DNA from 3 places in the Glutamicibacter sp. AOP5-A2-18 genome. Region 3 is predicted to be linked to each of the others. Evidence: riboswitches for the same ligand, from Rfam matches in the RefSeq annotation. Region 3 holds a riboswitch; each other region holds the start of a gene.
What was found. A riboswitch is a leader RNA that binds a small molecule or an ion and turns the genes downstream of it on or off. The one in region 3 is predicted to bind S-adenosylmethionine.
Positions count from the first base shown of each region.

Region 1: it holds a riboswitch for S-adenosylmethionine, as region 3 does, so the genes downstream of both, ACT3RW_RS03390 (O-acetylhomoserine aminocarboxypropyltransferase/cysteine synthase family protein) here and ACT3RW_RS15410 (hypothetical protein) in region 3, are expected to answer to the same signal.
Region 2: it holds a riboswitch for S-adenosylmethionine, as region 3 does, so the genes downstream of both, ACT3RW_RS01410 (methionine ABC transporter ATP-binding protein) here and ACT3RW_RS15410 (hypothetical protein) in region 3, are expected to answer to the same signal.

Region 1 is NZ_JBQSVW010000001.1:703,643-710,682, forward strand. It holds gene ACT3RW_RS03380 (putative oxygenase MesX) at 1-590, opposite strand, end outside; gene ACT3RW_RS03385 (LysR family transcriptional regulator) at 712-1,653, shown strand; SAM riboswitch class I at 1,878-1,968, shown strand; gene ACT3RW_RS03390 (O-acetylhomoserine aminocarboxypropyltransferase/cysteine synthase family protein) at 2,078-3,379, shown strand; gene ACT3RW_RS03395 (cystathionine gamma-synthase) at 3,379-4,617, shown strand; gene ACT3RW_RS03400 (HNH endonuclease signature motif containing protein) at 4,679-6,415, shown strand; gene ACT3RW_RS03405 (gamma carbonic anhydrase family protein) at 6,412-6,930, opposite strand; gene purU (formyltetrahydrofolate deformylase) at 6,968-7,040, opposite strand, start outside.
Region 2 is NZ_JBQSVW010000001.1:292,741-299,780, reverse strand. It holds gene ACT3RW_RS01425 (acyl-CoA dehydrogenase family protein) at 1-936, opposite strand, end outside; gene ACT3RW_RS01420 (MetQ/NlpA family ABC transporter substrate-binding protein) at 1,092-1,904, opposite strand; gene ACT3RW_RS01415 (methionine ABC transporter permease) at 1,945-2,661, opposite strand; gene ACT3RW_RS01410 (methionine ABC transporter ATP-binding protein) at 2,678-3,487, opposite strand; SAM riboswitch class I at 3,573-3,662, opposite strand; gene ACT3RW_RS01405 (SDR family oxidoreductase) at 3,946-4,809, shown strand; gene ggt (gamma-glutamyltransferase) at 5,029-6,852, shown strand; gene ACT3RW_RS01395 (LLM class flavin-dependent oxidoreductase) at 6,937-7,040, opposite strand, start outside.
Region 3 is NZ_JBQSVW010000001.1:3,209,645-3,216,684, forward strand. It holds gene ACT3RW_RS15405 (APC family permease) at 1-896, shown strand, start outside; gene ACT3RW_RS15410 (hypothetical protein) at 977-1,561, opposite strand; SAM riboswitch class IV at 1,619-1,735, opposite strand; gene ACT3RW_RS15415 (MFS transporter) at 1,839-3,122, shown strand; gene ACT3RW_RS15420 (ABC transporter substrate-binding protein) at 3,339-4,880, shown strand; gene ACT3RW_RS15425 (ABC transporter permease) at 4,882-5,835, shown strand; gene ACT3RW_RS15430 (ABC transporter permease) at 5,828-6,679, shown strand; gene ACT3RW_RS15435 (ABC transporter ATP-binding protein) at 6,672-7,040, shown strand, end outside.

The sequences.
Region 1 (7,040 bases), 2.5 Mb from region 3:
TATTCCAAGCCAAGGACCGGGTGACTATTGCCGGTGCGGTAGTAGGTTTTGGAAGTGGAGACGCTGATGGCGACCACTGGCAACTGGTTAAAACGCTGCTGGTAGGCTTCCGAATCCAAGAAATGCTGGAAGAGCTGGCCGTGAAGGTCGCCGAAATCTTCAGGTAACTTAGGAGCACCCGAGCCGTTGCTGGCCGCCGGAAGCACCACACTGAAGTCATAATCGCGGACGTAAGAAGAGAAATTATTGCCCACCATGCCATGGCTACGGGTACCGGTGAGGCGGTCGACAACGATGGTGTCTAGAACTTCAAGAAGCGGAAAATCCTGCTCTTCATTCTCGGCGGCAAAATGCACGTTGGCCGAGATGATTTCCAGTTCGAGCTCATAACGATCGCCGGCAGGATTGTCCCAGTGAGCCAGCGAATTGAAGCGACGGTTGATCATCGTCAGGGCGTTGCGCAGGTTCTGTTGGCGATTCTCACCACGGGCCAGATTTGCGAAGTTTGTGGTCACTCGTGAGGTGGCACAGGGAGTGTAATTCTCGTCGAATTTGGTGGTGCTAATGCTGAAAGTGAACTCGTCTGCCATGGCGGCCAATCTTGTGATGAGGGCCTGGGCAGGCCGAAAGTAAGTCGATGCGTCCATCATGCAGGGTCTTCATTGATATCAGGTAACTCGATATAACTATGGATTCATATAGACTCAATCTATGGTTCAAGGAACAAGCGGTTTAACATTGCAACAGCTTCGCTACTTCACCGCGGTCGCTACCGAGGGCTCCATCTCCGGTGCCGCCGACCTAATTTACGTCGCGCAGCCCAGCATGTCCGCGGCCATGAAAGAGCTCGAATCACGAGTGGGGCGCACCTTGCTGATGCGATCCGCGAGGGGCGTGACGCTCACCGCCGAAGGCGCGGAATTCCTCGGCTATGCCCGACAGGTCCTGGAGCAGGTGGAGCTGCTGGAGCATCGCTACCTCGGCCGTCCTTCCGCAAGGCGACTGCTGGGCGTCTCCACCCAGCACTACTCATTTTCGGTTGATGCCTTTGTGCGCATGGTTCAGGCCAGCGGCGCAGAGGAGTACCAATTTTCGCTCCGTGAGACCCGCACCGAGGAAATCATTGAGGACGTACGCACTCTACGTAGCGACATTGGGATCTTGTACCGCAACGACTTCAACCGGAAAGTGATCGACAAGCTGCTGCGCGAATCCAGGCTTGTCTTCCATCCGCTGTTCTTGGCCGATCCGCACATTTTTATCTCGCGCAGCAACCCGCTGGCCTCGCGTGCACAGGTGACGCTTGAAGACCTCGAGGACCTGCCGCGGCTTACCTTCGACCAGGGTGCAAACAACTCCTTCTACTTTTCCGAAGAGGTGCTCTCCACCCGTTCAAGCCAACGCGAAATTCAAGTCTCGGACCGCGCCACGATCTTTAACCTCATGATCGGCTTGGGCGGGTACACCATCTCCACCGGCATCATCAGCGACGAGCTTGATCCCTCCATCGTTGCCATCCCGCTGTCCATCGACGAGCGAATCGAGATCGGTTGGATCGACCACGCCGGGATCCCGCTCACCGATCAAGCGCAGCGTTATTTGGAAGAAGTGCGTGCGGTGGTCGCCAGCTTTGACGTTGAGGTGCTGGGCTAAAACCGTAACAGTGTGTCATCTCTAGCCTTCGAGTCGTCACACTAGCAGGGCAAAACTGCTAGATTCCACGGATTATGCTCAAAGTGGCGCGTCATAAACAGGTCGTAAACCCCGTGTCATCATGACAACTTGGCGACATATGAAGCGTGGCGACCTTGTATGAAGCCGTGAGCCCAATGCCGCTTGCGCCGCCCGGGGCAGATATCGAACCATGGAAGAACAACAAACCATCAAGAGCGACTAAGAGATCTGGCTCGAAGACGTCGCAGCAACCATCGGGAAACCGAAAGGTGCTAATGCCAGGGACGATGGAGCAGTTCCGAACGCTTTTAAGCGCACTGTGCCTCGTACCAAGTCAGTGTTCGGGCTTTGGTACGGGTTACATCTTTCGGTGCACTCCCTCGCTAGGAAACGAGAAGGAGCTATGAGCCAAGGAACCGACGCGGTCCACGCAGGGTATCGACCAAGCGGAGATTTCCGCCCGATGCTGCCACCACTACATAACTCCGCAGCGTACCAATTTGAATCCCATGCTGAAGCGATCGAAAAGTTCGCTATGCGCCAGTCCGGGTTCACGTACTCACGCACCGGTAACCCCACCGTTTCGATCCTCGAACAGCGTGTAGCCGCGCTGGAAGGTGGAGCTCAGGCGGTGGCCACCGCCTCGGGACAGGCAGCTGTTTCACTGTCCCTGTTGGCGCTGACCCAGGGACCTAAGCACATTGTGGCGTCTTCCTCGCTATACGGCGGCACGGTGGACCTACTGACCGACTCCTTCGCCGACTTTGGCATCCGCGTCAGCTTTGTTGACCAAGCCGATCCGGCAGCCTGGGCCGGGGCCATCGAGGATGAGACCCGCGCGTTTTTCCTAGAGTCCGTGTCCAACCCGCTGTGCACGGTGGCCGATCTTCCCGCTATTTCGGCGATCGCCCACGAGCACAACATCCCGGTGGTCGTGGATAACACCCTGGCCACCCCGTTGAACTTCCGCCCGCTAGATTTTGGCGCGGATATTGTGGTCCACTCGGCCACCAAGGGTCTGGCCGGCCATGGCTCGGTACTTGGCGGCGTGGTGGTGGATTCGGGAAAGTTCGACTTCTCCGATCCGCTGCGTTGGCCACAGATTGCCGCCCCACGCGTGCGGTTGAACAATACTTCCTTGCTCGAACGCCACGACTCTGCTGCCTATGCGATGCTGGTGCGTTCCAAGTTCCTGCACGATCTAGGTCCGGCATTAGCTCCGGCCAGCGCCCAAGGCATTTTGGCCGGCATCGAAACTTTGCCGGTGCGTGCAGCGCATGTACAGCGCAGCGTGAGCACCCTGATCCAAGAGCTCTCCGGCCACCCGGGCATCGCGGCCATCCATCACCCCTCACAATCCAGCCACCCGAGCCACACCGTGGCCCAACAGCTCACCCCCAAGGGCACCGGCTGCGTGCTGGCCATCGAGTTGGCACACCCGTCGCTAGTTTCCCCGGTGATTGATGGGCTAGAACTGATCAGTTTGGCCGCGAACGTGGGGGACACCCGCACGATGATTTTGCACCCGGCCACCATGACCCATTGCCGGCTCTCGGCCGATCAGTTGGCCGACGCTGGCCTGAACGCCTCCACCCTGCGCCTTTCGGTCGGGCTTGAAGATCCTGTGGATCTGCTCGCAGACCTGAACCGCGCGCTTGATAATGCACTAAACCGGGCCCTGGCCCCACAAACTCAAGGAGCATGATGACTGGCTTCAACACTCAGGCCGTACACGCAGGCCAGGAAAAAGACCCACACACCGGCGCCGTTGTTCCGCCGATCTACCAGACCAGCACCTTCATCCAGGACGGTATTAACGTACTGCGATCCGGGCACGAATACTCCCGCGGCTCCAACCCCACTCGAGATGGTTTCCAAGACCAGCTCACCATCCTAGAAAACGGCGCGGCCGGTTTTGCCTTCGCCTCAGGTATCGCCGCCGAAGATGCGCTGCTGCGTGCCGTGCTGGAACCGGGCGATCACATCGTTCTGGGCGCCGACGGTTACGGCGGCACCAACCGGTTGATCTCCAAATTGCACAGCAAATGGGGCATCACCTCCTCGGCGGTAGACATCACCAACTTGGATTCGGTGCGAGCTGCACTGCAACCCAATACCGCCCTGCTCTGGGTGGAAACCCCGTCCAACCCACTGCTTGGCATCGCCGATCTAGCCGGCTGGGCCCAGCTGGCCAAGGAAATTGGTGCCCTGCTGGTGGTTGATAACACCTTCGCTACCCCTTATCTACAGCGCCCGCTGGACTTCGGCGCGCACGCGGTAGTTCACTCCACCACCAAGTACATCGGCGGGCACTCCGACGTGCTCGGTGGTGCGGTAATTGTGGCCGATCACCTCTTCCGCGGCCAGTCCCTGGCCGAAGCGGTCGGCTACCAGCAGTTTGCCGGCGGTGCGGTGGCCGGACCGCAGGATTCCTACCTGGCCGCCCGCGGACTGAAAACCCTGGGCCTGCGCATGGAACGTCACTGTTCCACCGCCGATAAGCTGGCCCGCTGGCTTGACGCGCAGCCAGAAGTGACCCGCGTGTACTACCCGGGTCTGGAAACCCACCCCGGGCACGAACTGGCCAAGCGCCAGCAGCGCGGTTTTGGCGGCATTGTTTCGCTGCAGCTCACCGATGAAGCCGGCGCCCGCGCCTTCGCTGAATCCATGGAGTACTTCCAGCTCTCGGTCTCCTTAGGCGGGGTGGAATCGCTGGTCTGTTATCCGCGCGAAATGACTCACGCATCGCTGATTGGCACCGAACTGGAGATCCCGGACAACCTAGTCCGTCTCTCGGTGGGCATCGAAGAGGTCGAAGATCTGATCGCCGATCTGGAACGTGGACTGATTGCCGCCCGCGCAGCGTCGAACGCCTCGCGATCCGCGGCCAAGCCCGTAACCCAAGGGACCCGGCAGAGCGCATCCGCCTTCGCTACCGCGTAAATATCCACAGCCCGTTCGAGCTTGCCCCGCAGATCAGTCACTGCGGGGCAAACTCGTTTCCATGGACACAGCACAAGCACTCAAAGATCTGGCCACGGCGGCCCAACTGACCGCCAGCGCTACTGCTGTGTTGTCCCAGACAGATCTGACCGCCGGCCACGCGGCCTATTTTGCACTCTTGACCGAGCACCTCGGCCAGCAGCAATCGCGCACACAGCTTCACGCCGCCCACGCGCTTCGTCGCACCGGCGCGCACAAACTTGATCAAGCCTCCTTTCAAGCCATCACCGACTCCGGCATCAACCCCACGCTGGAACAGATCGAAGCCACCCATGGCCACACCATCGCCGGGCGCACTCACTTCAAAAGTGCCCGCGGGTTGATGCATGACTGGTTGGACATTCCGCGCAGTACCGCGGGGGACCGGTTGGTCCAAGCCGACTGCCTCATTGGCCGGATTGATGAGGCTGGCCAACAGCTCGATCCGTGGCTGCCGGAACTCGCCGCCACGTTCACCGACCCTACCGTGGACCCGCGGCTCGTTGCCGCAACGGCAAGCAAACTGCATTCGGCCCGCAAAGATCTGGGCGCGGGCAAAGCCGGCCGGGACAAACTGCGCCAGCTCCAAGCCAAATCCGTTGCTTTCCTCAACGCCGAACCCAAGTCAGCCCGCAAACACATCAATGACCTTGTCGCCGAAGTGAAATCCGGCAAGCGCCCACTTAAAGCCCTGCTTGAATGCATCGGCATCTTCAAGCGGGGCACGCGCCAGGGACTCGTGGAATATGTGTTGCGAGTTTTGCCCTCGCACGCCGCGTTCATTGAGGCATTTTTTGCCAAGGTGGATAACCCTGCCACCGTGGCCGGCAACCGCGAGCGTCTAAAGGACGCCGAGGCTCATTTCACCGGCGAGCCGGGCAGCGACTGGGACGATGAAGAATCAATGCCCGACTGGGCCAAGGGTGGAAACCGCTCCGGCCCGGACGACGAGGATCCGGACGACTCACCCGCCGCCGACGATCCGGACGAAGATCCGGGCAGCGACGATCCGGACGACGATCCTGACAGCGAGGATCCCGACGACGCACCGGCCGATTCGAGCGACTCACAAACTCCGGAACCCGCAGCTCCGTGGGAAGAGATGAAGCCCGAACGACGACGGTTGATCGGCCTGATGGCCTTACTCATGACTAACCGGACAACTGATTCGCAGCCTGAACCGGGATTCGGCTCAGCGCAGGTGAGCATCGTGATGAACTGGGAAAAGATGCAACGCCAAGCACAAGATTTCGCCGTCACCTCCAGCGGAATCCCGTTATCGCCCGGTGAAGCCAGGGCCGCGCTGTGTACCGCCGGCATTTACCCGCTAGTACTCAATGGCGCTTCTCTGCCCTTGGACCTCGGTCGAACTCAACGGCTCTTCTCCAAGGCCCAAGGCCGAGCGGTCCGGGCCGCCTACCGAGGCTGCTCCTACCCTGGCTGCAGTATGCCCGCCGAACGTTGCGAACTGGACCATCTGGATCCGTGGGAAAAGGGCGGACGCACCGACATCGCCTCGGCCGACCTTAACTGCCCGATCCACCACATCGGCCGGCACTGCGGACTCTTCCGGACGGTCAAGATCGCCGGCCACCGGCCACTGGTCTTGCTCTCCACGGAACTTGATCCCGAACAAAAGCTCCGGGTTAATACCTATTTCATGACGCCGAACGAGGCGCTTGACGCAGAAGCCATGGCGCAGCAGCTGACGATCGGGTGGCGGGCTGGAGCGCTGGCCCTAGAATTTGCTGAAGCCTAGGCGTTCGCAGCCAAATGCTTGGCAGATAGTTCAAGGTAGTGCTCGGCGTTGACGTTCAGCCCGGCCACTTCCTCATCGCTGAGCTCACGGCGCACCTTGGCCGGCACACCGGCAACCAATGAACGCGGCGGAACCTGTGTGCCTTCGAGTACTAGCGCCCCGGCGGCCACCAACGACTGCTCACCAATGACCGCGCCATTCATAATGGTCGCGCTCATACCCACCAGGCAACCGTCGCCCACGGTGGCACCGTGCACTACCGCCGAATGTCCCACGGATACTCCAGCGCCCAATGTGCAAGGGAAACCCGAATCGGCGTGAAGCACCACGTTGTCCTGCAAATTGGTGCCAACACCAACGCGAATCGGGGCCGAATCCCCGCGCACAGACACCCCGTAGAAGGCGCTGGCCTGATCGGCCAGGACCACGTCTCCGCTCAACACGGCGGTGGGTGCGATAAATACGTTGTTGCCGACCTGGGGAGTCGACCCGTCAATAGTAATAATGTGGCTCATGCCACCTACTCTAATTGGCGGGCGAGCCCGGTGCGAGTTACGAGAAGACGATTGTGCGCTGACCGTCGAGCATCACGCGATGCTCGGCATGCCACTGCACGGCACGAGTC
Region 2 (7,040 bases), 2.9 Mb from region 3:
AGCCAGCTGCGGATCTAGGGCCGCGTCTAATTCGCGGGCTGCTGTGGTGACTATGCATTCAGCAGCAAAAACATTCGCCGCCAAGCGTCCAACCAACTCTTGAATCTGCGGATCATCCTTGAACAAAGAACCCGAACCGGTGTTAAAGGTGCGGGTACGCGTAGCTACGATCTGTGCTGCCTCATTGCGGGCGGCCTTACCGATGCCTACAAGTACCGACAGTAGACACAGTTGGAAGAACGCAGGTTCCAGAGTAGATGCGATTTTACGCTGAATAATGTTCTCGGCCTGAACCGGAACATCAGTGAATATGGCAGTACCGGTACCGGTCAATGGCTGGCCAAACCCATCCCAATCATCCAGGATTTCCACCCCGTCAGCGTTCCGGTCAACGATGGCGTACTGACGCCCTTCAACACCTTGCGTACTGGTCATGACCACAACCCAATCAGCAAAAATCGATCCGGTGGTGTAGTACTTTTCACCGCGCAAGACCCAGCCATCAGCGTTCTTCACGAGCTTGGTATTCGTGGTGCCTAATGCGTTGCCGCCACGTTCAGTTGCAGCGTTGCCAAAGATCTGACCATCCAGCACCCGTGGGAACCAACGGTCCTGAAACTTCTCGGGTTGCAATGCGATGGTCTCTACAAAGGCGAAATGGCTGCGCAACAAATGAGCCACATTGGAATCTGCCGTGGCAAGTTCAATCAGCAAACGGAAGAGGTGCTCGTGACTGACTGGTGTGCCACCGTGACTTTCAGGTACGCGCAACGTGGTAAATCCTGCGTCCTTGAGCCACTGCACCTGCTCAAATGGCAGAACACGGTTTTGTTCGCGTTCTCGGCTTCCCTCAGCTATTCGTGCGAAAACTTCACTGAAACGCTTGAGCAGTTCCTGGTAGTGGCTCTCTGTTGTTGCCGCGGCGATTGTCGTCATTGCTTCTCCCTGCAGGACATCGGTATCTAAGTTCAGTATCAAAAAGTAGTGGCCCCACGACGCGGATCAACTATCGTCGTGGGGCCAAGGCCTACTTATTCCAGGTGGCGAAATCTGCTTCCAGGTCGCGGTCCCATGGGGTGCCTAGAGCGCCGTCAAGGTAATCTGCGTACCACTTGCTTGACCTCATCTGAGTGATAAGCCTCTTCAAGGACTTTGCCCTTCTCGGTATCCATGAATCCAGGTTTGGCACCAATGATGTTGATGTATGGAAGTGCTTCTTCTTCCTTTTCAAAGAGCAACGCGTCGTCTGGGTTCAGACCAATCTCGGCGCCGAGGCGAGCAAAGAGGAATCCGGCGTCAACGTCCGGCAGAGTCTTGGACAATGACTGCTGATCAACTTCAACAAACTTGAAGTTCTTTGGGTTCTCCAAAATGTCATTCTGCGACAGGCGAATCACGCTCTTGTTTGGCGTGACCTTCAATACCCCTGCCTTATCAAGCAGGGCCAATGCGCGACCATTATTAGCGGTATCTACAGGCAATGCGATGGTGGCACCGTTAGGCAGTTCCTTGATGGAATCGTACTTTTTCGAGTACACGCCGGCTGGTGAACTGTACATGTAGAAGGCTGGATCCACATCCACGTTCTGGTCCTTCTTGAACTGCTCAAGGTAGGCACCGTGCTGGAAGAAGTTCGCATCATACTCACCGTTAGATACCACGTGGTTTGGCTGCACGATATCGGTGACATACGTGGCATCCAGCTTCCAACCCTTCTCAGCCAGTAGCTTCTGAGCGATCTTGGTGGGCTCCTGTGACGGAGCCGATTCGGTGACAATGATCTTGATGGTCTTGTCCCCAGTTCCGGAAGCTTCTCCGCCTCCGACCAGACCACATGAGGTTAGTCCTAAGAGTGCTGCCGAGCCAGCGGCGAAGGTCAAGAAAGTACGACGAGATACTGCCATGATGTTTTCCTTAGATAAAGTGCGAGTTGAGAAGAAGTGTTTAGCGTTTGTCTGCTGCACGCGAGAGCCGAGTACCAACAAACTGAACTGCGTGCACCAGCAAGATCATCAGAATGATCGCTAGGAGCATGACGCCGGTTTCGTAACGGTAGTAGCCGTAGCGGATAGCAAAATCGCCAATACCTCCGCCACCTACCAGACCGGCCATCGCTGAGTACGAGATGAAACTGACCGTCATGATGGTGACAGATGAGAGCAGTGCAGGTCTTGCCTCGACAAGTAATACTTCGCGAATGATCTGTCCGCGGGTAGCACCCATGGCCTGCGCAGCTTCAACAACTCCATTGCCAAGCTGGCTGATGTTCTGTTCCACAAAACGTGCAAAATAAGGAATCGCGTTAATCGTCAGCGGAACAATGACGGCAGCAGTTCCAATGGTCGTTCCCACCACAAACCGGGTGAACGGGATGATGGCAATCAGCAAAATAAGGAATGGGAAGGAACGGATGGTGTTCACTATTCCGTCAACAATCTGGTGCAACCGCGGACGGGGACGCAGACCATTAGGCGACATGGAGAACAGCCAGATCCCCAGTGGCGTTCCGAGCAAAATTGCAATTGGAATGGCGACCAGAAGCATGGCGAAAGTTTGTGCCATGGCCACCCAAATTTCCGGGGCCAGTTCAACAATTCGGTCAAAGTTAAAAGCTGCTGCACTGCCGTTGCTCGTGCCCAGCACTAGTGAAGATAAGTTCATTGGTAATCCAGGTTCTTTATACGCGCGCTACGTGGGCAGCTGATGAGGATGAAACGGGTTTTGGGCTGCGGTTCAACGTAATTTCATCGCTGATCAGATAGCGTCCGATAGGCGTCGTGGGTTCAAAGCCAGGCTCTTGCAACTCATTCAGGGCGAACTCTTCAACTACTGAACCGTCTTCCATTACCGAGACGCGGTCTGCGATGGCCTTAATAACGTTCATTTCGTGCGTGACAATAACTGTGGTGATTCCGAGGCTGGCGTTGATGTCGCTGAGGTACTGCAGCACCGAGGTCGTGGTTCGCGGATCCACTGCACTGGTCGGTTCATCGCACAAGAGGACTTTTGGCTCGGTCACCAACGCTCGTGCAATGGAGATGCGTTGCTTCTGACCGCCTGAAAGCTGTCCTGGGTATGCGCTGGCCTTGTCAGCCAAATCAACAATGGCCAAAGCTTCCAAGGCGCGTTCGCGACGCTCGTTTTTTGCTACACCAGCAAACTTCAGATTCAGTTCCACGTTCTGCAACGCGGTGCGATTGTTCAGCAGATTGAAGTGCTGAAAAATCATTCCGATTTCATGTCGTTGCTTACGCAAATCGCCATCGCTGAGTCCGGTAAGTTCCACGTCATCGACAAAAACCTGACCGGAGGTTGGGCGCTGAAGTAAGTTGATGTTGCGCAACAGCGTTGACTTGCCAGCACCGGAGAAGCCGATGATCCCGTGAATGCTTCCGGCTTCAATGTTCAGGGTCACGTCTTTAACTGCCGTGAATTGATCCTGGCCATTGCCAAATGTTGTTGTTACGTTCTCAAGACGAATCATCATCGCTCCTTTACTGCTTGGTTATACGGAGCGTTCTTCACGAGGAAAACCTGTCTTTAAACAGACTTTCCCGTCGCGAAGTGAAAGTACTCCATCGGTCCTGGCTGTAGCACCGCTCCCTTACGGGTGGTTGCTGCGACGTCGTTGAGCCAGATCTCTCAGTCGCTCTGGATGGTGTGTGTTCGGTTGTACGGTCCGAACGATTTAAGTCTGTCTTCCATGGCCATGACCGAACAATAATTACGTAAACGGAAGTCATGAAGTCACCAAAACTTACTCACAACGTCAAAAAATTGCTTTGGTTTGCGTAGCAATTCTTCACTTTCCTCAAAGGTTTCGAATCAAGACGACGACCCTTGACGTATTGATTCCCCTTTTGGTTTCATGCGCACGACTGACCGTCGGGAATTGAACCGCGAGGGACGTGGTTGTATTAGTTTGCAGACCAACGAGAGGACAACATGAAGATTGCAATTGCAGGAGCCACCGGACAGCTGGGCCAACTGGTTATCAACGCACTATTAGAGCGCGGTGCAGATCCTGCACAACTGGTTGCCCTTGGACGTTCTGAAGAAAAACTCGCTCCTCTGGCGGGCAAGGGTCTGGAGACCCGCGCCGCTGACTACAACGTCGAGGCAAGCCTGGTGTCAGCTCTCGAAGGCGTAGACAAGTTGCTTCTGATTTCAGGTAGCGAAGTTGGCCAGCGCATCACCCAGCATGAGAACGTCATCAACGCTGCCCAGCGCGTGAACGTATCGCTGATTGCTTATACCTCTATTGCCAATGCCCTGACCGGCAACATGAAACTGGCGCAAGAGCATGTGGCTACCGAACAGTTACTGGCGGGCTCCGGCATTGAATACGTCTTGCTACGCAACGGTTGGTACACCGAAAACTACACCGATCAGCTCCTGGGCTACCTCAACAGCCGCGTAGTTCTCGGCGCCGCAGGTAACGGCAGGATCAGCGCCGCCCCACGTGCCGACTACGCAGAAGCAGCCGCAGCGGTATTGCTCTCCGAAGAAAATGAGTCCGGCAAGATCTACGAACTTGGTGGCGACAAGGCCTTCACCCTGAGTCAGCTGGCCGGTGCCGTGGGCGCCGCCGCCGGCCAAGAGGTCAATTACCAGGAAGTTGAACCAGAGAAGCTCGTTGCGATCTACACCGAATCCGGCGTGCCAGCACAGTTTGCAGACATCCTGGTTGATACCGACGTGCAGGTTCGTGACGGTGCCCTGGAAGTGAACTCGGCAGATCTTTCCCAGCTCATTGGCCGTCCAACCGCATCGTTGGGTAAGACCATCAAGGAAGCTCTGGCTCAGTAAACTAACCAGCTGCACCAACGCTGAAGTGGGCAGTGATCCCCGACTGACTAGTCGGGGATCACTGCCCACAGTTCTAACGTCATAACTATAAATATTGTGATCACTTGCGCGGAATTACAACGCTTCTAAAAAGATGGCTCGTGTCACACCCCTAGCGCTTCGAGCACTTCCCGTAAATTGACGCATACTTCATCCCCACCTCTTTCAGGAGATCAGAGTATGCAACGATCAAGTTTGCGCGCTTTGGCTGGCGCAACGATTCTTTCTTTGGGACTAGGAGCTTTCACAGTCCTCCCGGCGAGCGCTGACCCAAGGCACACAGAAAAGACCCCGACTGCTACCGGTACCGGAGGCGCAGTAGCTTCCGTGGATCCAGAAGCTTCGGCAGCAGGACTCGAAGTATTGCGTAAGGGTGGCAACGCTGTTGATGCCGCGGTGGCTACCGCTGCAGCCCTAGGTGTCACCGAACCCTACAGCGCTGGCATTGGCGGCGGCGGCTACTTCATGTACTACGACGCGTCCACGGGCAAGGTCAGCACCATCGATGGGCGTGAAACCGCGCCGGCAGCAATACCGCATGATGCCTTCATCGATCCGGCTACCTCAAAGCCCTATAACTTCACCCCCGAACTGGTCACCAGCGGTGTAGCAGTAGGCGTTCCTGGCACCGTGGCCACCTGGCAACGGGCGCTAGATAACTGGGGTTCACAAAGCCTCAAGCAGGTTCTCAAACCGGCAACTCAGGTCGCCTCGCGAGGCTTTGTGGTGGACAAGACCTTCCATGAACAAACTCAAGATAACAAGGAACGCTTTGCTGCTTTCAGCTCAACCAGCGACCTCTTCTTGCCTGAGGGTGATGCCCCAAAGGTAGGCACCATTTTCAAGAATCCAGAGCTGGCCGACACGTACCGGCTGTTGGCAGCCAAGGGTCCAAAAGCTTTCTACCAAGGTGATCTCGCCTCAGAGATTTCCCAGACCGTGCAGGCTCCACCCAAGGTGGAAGATACCAAACTGCCAGTACCCGCTGGCTACGTGAGCACCGAAGATCTTGCCAACTTCAAGGTCGCGGAGCAGGAGCCCACCACGGTGAAATACCGTGGACTAGATGTTTATGGCATGGCCCCATCCTCTAGCGGTGGAACCACCATTGGTGAATCACTGAATATTCTGAGCAATTTTAACCTTGCATCAATGGAACCAACCGACGCGTTGCACCACTACTTTGAGGCCACCGCGTTGGCTTACGCTGACCGTGGTAAGTATGTGGGAGATCCTGCCTTTGTCGATGTTCCCACCCAAACCTTGACCAGTAAGCTCTTTGGTGCCGACCGTGCGTGCGAAATCGATCCAGCTAAGGCCGCCACTAAGCCGGTGGCTCCGGGTGATGTCGCAAACTTTGATGGTCAGTGCCCAGCAAGTACTGCTGAGCCAGCTAAGGAGCAAGACACCGAGAACATCTCCACCACCCACCTGTCGGTGGTTGACCGTTGGGGTAATGCGGTCGCGTACACGCTGACCATTGAACAGACCGGTGGTTCGGGCATGGTAGTTCCAGGCCGTGGGTTCTTGCTGAACAATGAGCTCACCGACTTCTCCACCGTTTATGATCCGCAAGATCCAAACCGTCTTGAACCAGGTAAGCGTCCGCGCTCTTCGATGGCGCCAACGATTGTTTTGCAAGACGGCAAGCCAGTTATGGCCATCGGTTCCCCTGGTGGTTCCACCATCATCACCACGGTGTTGCAGACCCTGCTCAACCGCTATGATCTGGGCATGAGCATCAGTGAGGCGATTGCTGCTCCTCGTGCTTCGCAACGCAATACTGCCGCGGTCACCGCGGAACCTGAGTTCATCTCCAGGTACGGTTCAGCGATGGAAGCCTTCGGTCATAAGCTCACTCCTGCCGGAGATTCTTTCACCCCGCAGGCAGAAATTGGTGCGGTGGAAGCCGTGGAAATCAATGCTGACGGAACGCTGACGGCGGCGGCCGAACCAGTGCGCCGTGGCGGAGGTTCTGCCCTGGTACTTAACCCAACCAAGTAAGTTTCTAACGCAAAAGCGTGGAGGCGTTGTTCACTTGAGTGAACAACGCCTCCACGCTTTGTAGCTAGCTAGGCCTTAGGAACTTTAGCTCTTGGCAGCCAAGCGATTGCTGATCTTGTACTTCGCGGCGCGGTGAGTTTCCTTCACGCGGTCCCCGGTACCGAAGAGCTTGTTACGCAGCGAACCGT
Region 3 (7,040 bases):
TGAATCTGGTACTCATGTCCTTCCAGATCTTGGTCATCGTTTTCTTCGTAGTTCTCTCCGTGGCCAGTGTCTCCAGCGAGCACGGCGCAGGCGCTCTAGTGAGCTCTTCTCCGTTTACCGGGATCGGCGCGAGCACAACAGGTATCGCCGCTGGTGCAGCCATCGCCGCATACTCGTTCCTTGGATTTGATGCGGTGACCACTCTGACCGAAGAGACCGTGGAACCCCGGCGCACCGTCCCCAAGGCCATCATGCTCGTTGCCCTCATAGGTGGAGGCATTTTTGTCATCGTGGCCTACACAGTACAGCTGGTGCATCCAGGCGGTGTCTTTGAGAATTCTAATGCTGCGGGTTTCGAAATAGCACAGCACATTGGTGGCAATTTATTTGGTGCTATTTTCTTGGCCGCACTAGTTATCGCCCAGTTCACCTCAGGTATCGCCGCTCAGGCTGCTGGCAGTCGACTGCTCTACGCCATGGGTCGAGACGGAGTACTGCCACGCAGCTTCTTTGGGAAGCTGAACCAGCGTTGGAGCACCCCGGTCTTCTCTATCTTGGCCATCGCAGTTGTGGGCTTGATCGCCATGTTCATGGATGTGGCCACCTCAACCTCATTCATTAACTTCGGTGCTTTCATCTCGTTCATCATGGTCAACGTGTCGGTCATTGTTTATTGGGATCGCCAACGTCGCGCAGGCAACAAGCTTAATGCAATGCTCTACGTGCTGTGCCCAGCTATTGGTGTTCTAGTCATCGCGTTCCTACTCACGCAGCTTGATATTCATGCCGTAATTATCGGCAGCATCTGGCTGGCCATCGGAACCATTATTTTGGCAACCACCACCAAGGGCTTCAAGAATCAGCCATCGCAGATGGCCTTGGAAGGCGCAAGCTAAAAAATAGAAGATTCGATAGCCAGTTCAAGGGACAGACCGCTGGCGGCCTGTCCCTTGAACTCCATCAACTGGATTGGATTCTAGAACCCGGCGTCAATGATTCGCCGGATAGCGGTCACTGGACTCAAACGGGTCCGCAGGTTTGGGAAATCTTTCCAGTGCTCGGGAACCAAGCTTCGACCATACATCCCGCCGTCGTCACGGCACAGGTGCAGCTCATCCAATCGGACTTCCAGATTCAGCTTCGCCAGATCCGAAGTATGCCGGCTGCGACTTATCTCAACTGCCCGCTTCAAGGACGCGTGGATCAAAAGGTACAAGTCCGAACCGATGCCGACCGATTCCCAACGCTGAATATATTCGTCATAGCCCTCAGCTTTGTAGCACTGGCCATTGGTCAAGCGCCGGTGCCGGGAATTGTTACTCATAAAATCGCTCCAAGAATTGCGCGTTCTCGTCTGCACCCGGGCAACGTAAGGAGCTTCCAACAGCGCCGAATACCAGCGGAGCTTGCGTTGCCTTTCTTCACTCAAGTCTGCTTCGTCGGACAGAAACGGCAATCCATATTGATCAACCCTGCTGTTGCTGGTTTCCTCGCCAAATATCTCCTTCGTCCATTCACGGAAGTCGAATTCATGCTTGTCATCAATTGGCTGATTAGCCATGGAAATTCTCCTAGCGTGAGAGCGGTGCCGCCCCGTACCGAATACTGGACGGGGCAAACCGCTAACTGAACCGATGACATTTGCCTCGGAACGGTTCTTCCCCTGGGGCACCCCGTGAGCCGGAGAGGGGTTGCCGTACGACTAGCCAGGTACTTTACGTCGTAACTCTTGAACCTGTTTTCAACCATAGGACAATGCACCGACAGTTTGAACACAAGTGATTGACCATCCTTTAGCTAAGATCAGACTGGTCATCATCACCGCGTCCCAGAGGCCCATGAAAACTCGCTCGCAACGCTTAGAAATTACCGCGCTCCTGGGAACCCAGACGCTGTTTAATATCGGCTTCTACGCTGTAGTCCCCTTCCTTGCGGTAGTCCTCAGCAATGATTTCCTGTTGGCATCTACCGCGGTGGGTCTGATCTTAGGAATCAGAACTTTTGCCCAGCAAGGACTGTTCTTAGCTGGTGGCACTCTGGCGGATCGCTTCGGCGCCCGCACCATGATTCTGATCGGCTGCGCGGTACGTGCCGCAGGTTTCCTCACTTTGGCCGCATCCCTATGGTCTAGTACTCCACACTTGGGAATGTTCATTTTTGGCGCACTGCTCACCGGATTTGGTGGGGCACTATTCTCCCCGGGACTAAACATCTTGGTGGCGGCTGCCCAAAGCGCGCGGGATCAAGGACAAGTCCAGCACGTTCGGCGGGCTACGCTCTTTGCGTGGCTGAGCATCACGGGTGAAATTGGCGCCGTCACCGGACCTTTGGTGGGTTCGGCCCTGTGGGGCTGGGGATTTTCCACCGTGGCAGGTTTTGGCGCAGTATTCTTTGTGGCCATCGGAATCTTCTTGGCGCTCACTCTTGGCAAGACTGACACGGCGAGCGCACTGTCGGCTGCTACCGGTGCAGGAACTAAAGCATCGAAGCCTCACAGTAGCTTCCGAGAATGTCTGCGCGACCGCCAGTTCTTGGCCTTCTGTTCGCTGCATGCCGCGGACCTATTGGCCTACAACCAGCTGTATCTAGCTATTCCTTTGGAACTTGAACGCCAAGACATGCCTACCCAGTGGTTGGGGCTGATCTTTGCGTGGATCTCCATTTTGACCCTGAGCCTGCAGATTCCCTTATCGTGGCTTGCTGCAAGAATCGGCCCAGCTGCAACGTTGCGCATGGGCTATATTCTCAGCGCCTTGGGGTTTAGTGTTTTGGCCTTCATCCCTTCATCAGCCTTTGGTGAGGAAACCAGCTTGGTGCGAATTCTTTGCGCAGTCACCCTGATGACCCTGGGTCATATGAGTGTTCATCCCACCGCGCTCAGTCTTGTTCCAAAATTTGCCGGGCTCAACGCTACCGGCTCCTACTTCGGATTACTCTCCACCTGCGGCGGCCTAGCAGTACTTCTAGGCAACATGCTCTTTGGCTGGTTACTCTCACACACCGCAGGCGCAGCCGAGTTGTCCTTTATCCCTTGGCTAGTCATGATCATTCCGCTGTTGCTGGCTTCGTGGCTTGGTTCTCGGTTGGTTCGTGACCGCATGCTACGCACACGCAGTGCGTGAACTGCGACACATAACGCAAAATGTCCTCAGAACTTCCACGGTTGACACCAACTTTCTACTACTCAGCTAGCGTTCTATCGCAGTCCAGAATCCCGAAGTTCTAAAGGGGTCTTCATGGCCTTTTATTGCTTCATGAGAAATCAAGGAATTAGGGTACGCTTACCAAGGCTCTAAGACATTGGATGCCAATTCATCACGTATTGCCGAAGGATTTCCATGAACCTTGGACGATTGAGCGTAGCTGCAAGTTTTGCAGCGGTAGCCCTCGCACTAACTGCCTGCAGTTCCACCGCCACCCCCGCTCCGGATGCAGCAGCGGATGCCGAAGCCCGCGTAGTTGTAGCGAACTTCCGTGCCCCAATTTCCAACTGGGCTTTGGAAAGCGATGACGCTTATGTGCTCTCAATCGCCGGTTGCTTGGAAACCCTGACCAAGTATGACCAGACCGAGAAGAAGGTAGAGCCAATGCTCGCCACTTCTTGGAAGCAGACCTCGGATACCGCATGGGAATTCGACCTGCGCAAGAACGTAAAGTTCCAGGACGGCACCGACTTCAACGCCAAGGCTGTTGCTAATTCACTGAACCATGTTCTTGATGCCACCGCACCAGCACGTGCAGTGAACCCTAAGACCATCAAGAAGGTAGAAGCCCTCGACGCTGATACCGTACGCGTCACCACCCCGGCAGCTGATCCGCTCTTGCCGTATCGCATTGCCAGCGTGAATGCCGGCGTGCTCTCGGGTGCTGCGTACACCGACAAGGGCATTGATCCGATGAATCACTGCACCGGGCCTTTCGCTCCGGTTTCAGAGAAGGCCGGACAGTCCTTGACCTTGGACCGCAACAAGAATTACTGGGATGGTGAGGTGAAACTGGCCGGCGGCGAAATCCGCTACATCACCGACGGCGCCACCCGCTCCACCCAGGTACAGACCGGTGAAGCGGACATCTCCATGTCCATCCCGGCCACCAGCTTGGCTACCTTGGAAGCAGACGAGAAGATCAGCGTGCTCAAGGCCGACTCTCCTCGCACCTCGACCCTGTACCTGAACAACTCGCGTGCCCCTTTCGACAACGTGGACCTGCGCAGGGCCGCCACCATGGCCTTGGATCTGCCAGCCATAGCCGCCAGCATCTATGAAGGCGCCGCCCAACCTGCCACCGGTCCCTTTGCACCAAGCGAGCCTTGGGCCAACCCGGATCTGACCGTACCCCAGGTGAATCTCGAGGAAGCCAAAAAGCTGGTGGAAGCCTCGGGCTACAAGCAAGACAAGCCGCTGGACATCATTGCGATCACCGAGCGTGCCGAATTCGCTGGCGTGGGCGCCATCATCCAGGAGCAGTTCAAGCAGATCGGCTTGAAGGCCAATGTCGTCACCAAGTCCTACGGCGCAGTGGAGCCAGATGTGCTGGCCGGCAAGTACGACATGATCCTCAGCCAGCGCAACCGGATGATCGATATCGCTGACCCCATCGGCTTCCTGCAGGCCGACTACACCTGCGAGGGTGGATACAACCTGAGCCACTACTGCAACAAGGACTACGACAAGCTGGTGGGCCAGGCCCAAGTTGAGAAGGACCAGGCCAAGCGCAATGATCTCTACCGCCAGGCCGGAGACATCCTCGCCAAGGATGCCGTGAACGTCTGGCTGGTTAATGAGCAGGCCATCGACGGTGTGGGCTCCAAGGTCCAGGGCTATGTCCAGGACCCGCTGACCCGCTATGTGATGACCAAGGACCTGGCGAAAACCAAATAGCGTGTCACCACTAGCCACCGTGCTGCGCCGGGTCGTTGGCCTCGGCGCAGCAGTTCTGCTTTCCTCCTTCGCGGTCTTCCTTGTCCCCTTCGTCTCCCCCGGGGACCCCGTGCGGTCCTTGCTGCGCGCAAGAATGGATTTTGGCGAAGCTGATGAGGCGACGGTTCAGGCCTATGCTGAGCAGTTTGGCCTCAACGACCCGATGCTGGTGCAGTTCGGGCGATGGCTGGGTCGGTTCTTCACCGGAGATATGGGCATCTCGCATATCAGCGGCACCCCCGTAGCAGACCAGGTATTGCCGGCCATCGGCGTCACCCTGTCATTGGCAGGCACCGCCTTGCTGGCAGCCATCCTTGTATCGATTCTTTTGGGAGTTATTTCAGCCACCCGCGCCGGGCAATGGCCCGACAAGCTGATCACCTCGATCACCCATGCGCTCATCGCCATTCCCGAATACGCGTTGGCGCCATTGCTGGTTCTGCTCTTTGCCGTGCGCTGGGCGTTGCTTCCCTCGGCCGGCTACGATTCCCCCGCTTCTCTGGTGCTCCCGGTCTTCATTTTGGCTTTGCGCCCCATCAGCTTTTTCACCGTTGCGGTGCGCTCCGGCGTGCGCCAGGCATTGGACTCCGAGCACGTGCTGGCGGCCCGTGCCCGCGGGCTGAGCAGCATCCAAGCATTGGTTCGCCATGTGGTTCCCCACGGATTGCTGCCGTTGTGGACCATGGTGGGTGTCTGGTTTGCCGGGTTGCTGGGCGGGTCGGTCATCGTGGAAGTCATCTTTGCCATTCCCGGCATGGGACGGCTGATCTTCGACTCCATCGTTGATGCTGATATCCCGGTAGCCCAGGGAGGCGTGGTGGTGGTAGTGACCTGTGCCGTGGTGGTGACCGGAATCGTTGACCTGGTGCACAAGATCAGTGATCCCAATGTGAGGATTGGTGTACGACATGGCTAGGAATCATTCCAAGGAAATCCTGCTTGCCCCTCCCGCATGCATTTTGCTGGCGGTGGTCATCCTGACCATCGCCGCCCCGTGGATTTCCCCCTATGACCCTGATGCCCAGAGCTTGGCGGACCGGTTGCAGGGGCCCAACCTGTCCCACCTGCTGGGCACAGATGCCCTGGGCCGCGACACCTTGAGCCGGGTGCTGCACGGTGGCCGGTTCTCGCTGTCGGTAGCGCTGATCACCACGCTGTTCTCGCTGCTGGTTGGCACCGCACTGGGCCTGCTCAGCGCGCTGCGCGGCGGGTGGCTGGATGAGCTCTTCCTGCGCGTGAACGACTTGCTGCTTGCGCTGCCCGAAATCGTGATAGCGCTGCTGATCATCGCGGTCATGGGTCCCGGATTCTTCACCATGGTGCTTTCCGTGGGCGTTGTGGCGTGGACCCCCACCGCACGGTTGGTGCGTTCCATGGCGGCCCAGGCATTGAGCACCCACCATGTCGAAGCCTCCAAGCATGTGGGCGCTTCGCGCTGGTTCATCCTGCGCCACCACGTCCTGCCCTTCGTGGCTGGACCGGTGCTGGCACAGGCCGCATTGCGCTTCGGGCTGCTGCTCGTATTGCTCGGCTCATTGTCCTACTTGGGCATCGGTGTCCAGCCGCCGCAGTCGGACTGGGGCTCGATGCTGGCCGAGGCCCAGCCTCATGCAATCCGTTCCCCTTGGGGCTTGATTGCGCCGGGCGCCGCCATCTTCCTGATCAGTTTCTGCGTCACCCTGCTGGGCAATCGAATCACCCAGGTGCTGGGCGGGCAGGACGTGCTTGCTACCGAGGCCAAGGCGGAAGCCCATGACTAAAGAACTTGAATTCATTGATCTTTCGGTCAGCTCCGGCGATCAGCGATTGCTCTCCGAAGCGCGCGGTGCCCTGCGAGCCGGCGAATTGGTGGCGGTTGTCGGGCGTTCCGGTTCCGGCAAGACGCTGCTCACCAAGGCCATTATCGGCCTGCTGCCCCAGCAGCTGCGTGCTGAGGGGCAGATCCTGCTTGATGGCCAGCGCCTTGACCAGCAGGGCGAGAAGGCCATGGACCAGATCCGCGGACGGCGCATCAGCATGTTGTTCCAGCAGCCCAAGCGCGTGATGAACCCGCGGCTGACCATCCGCGCGCATCTGCTCGAAGCCCTTGGAGCCCACGGCTGGGGCAAAGCCCGCCAGCAC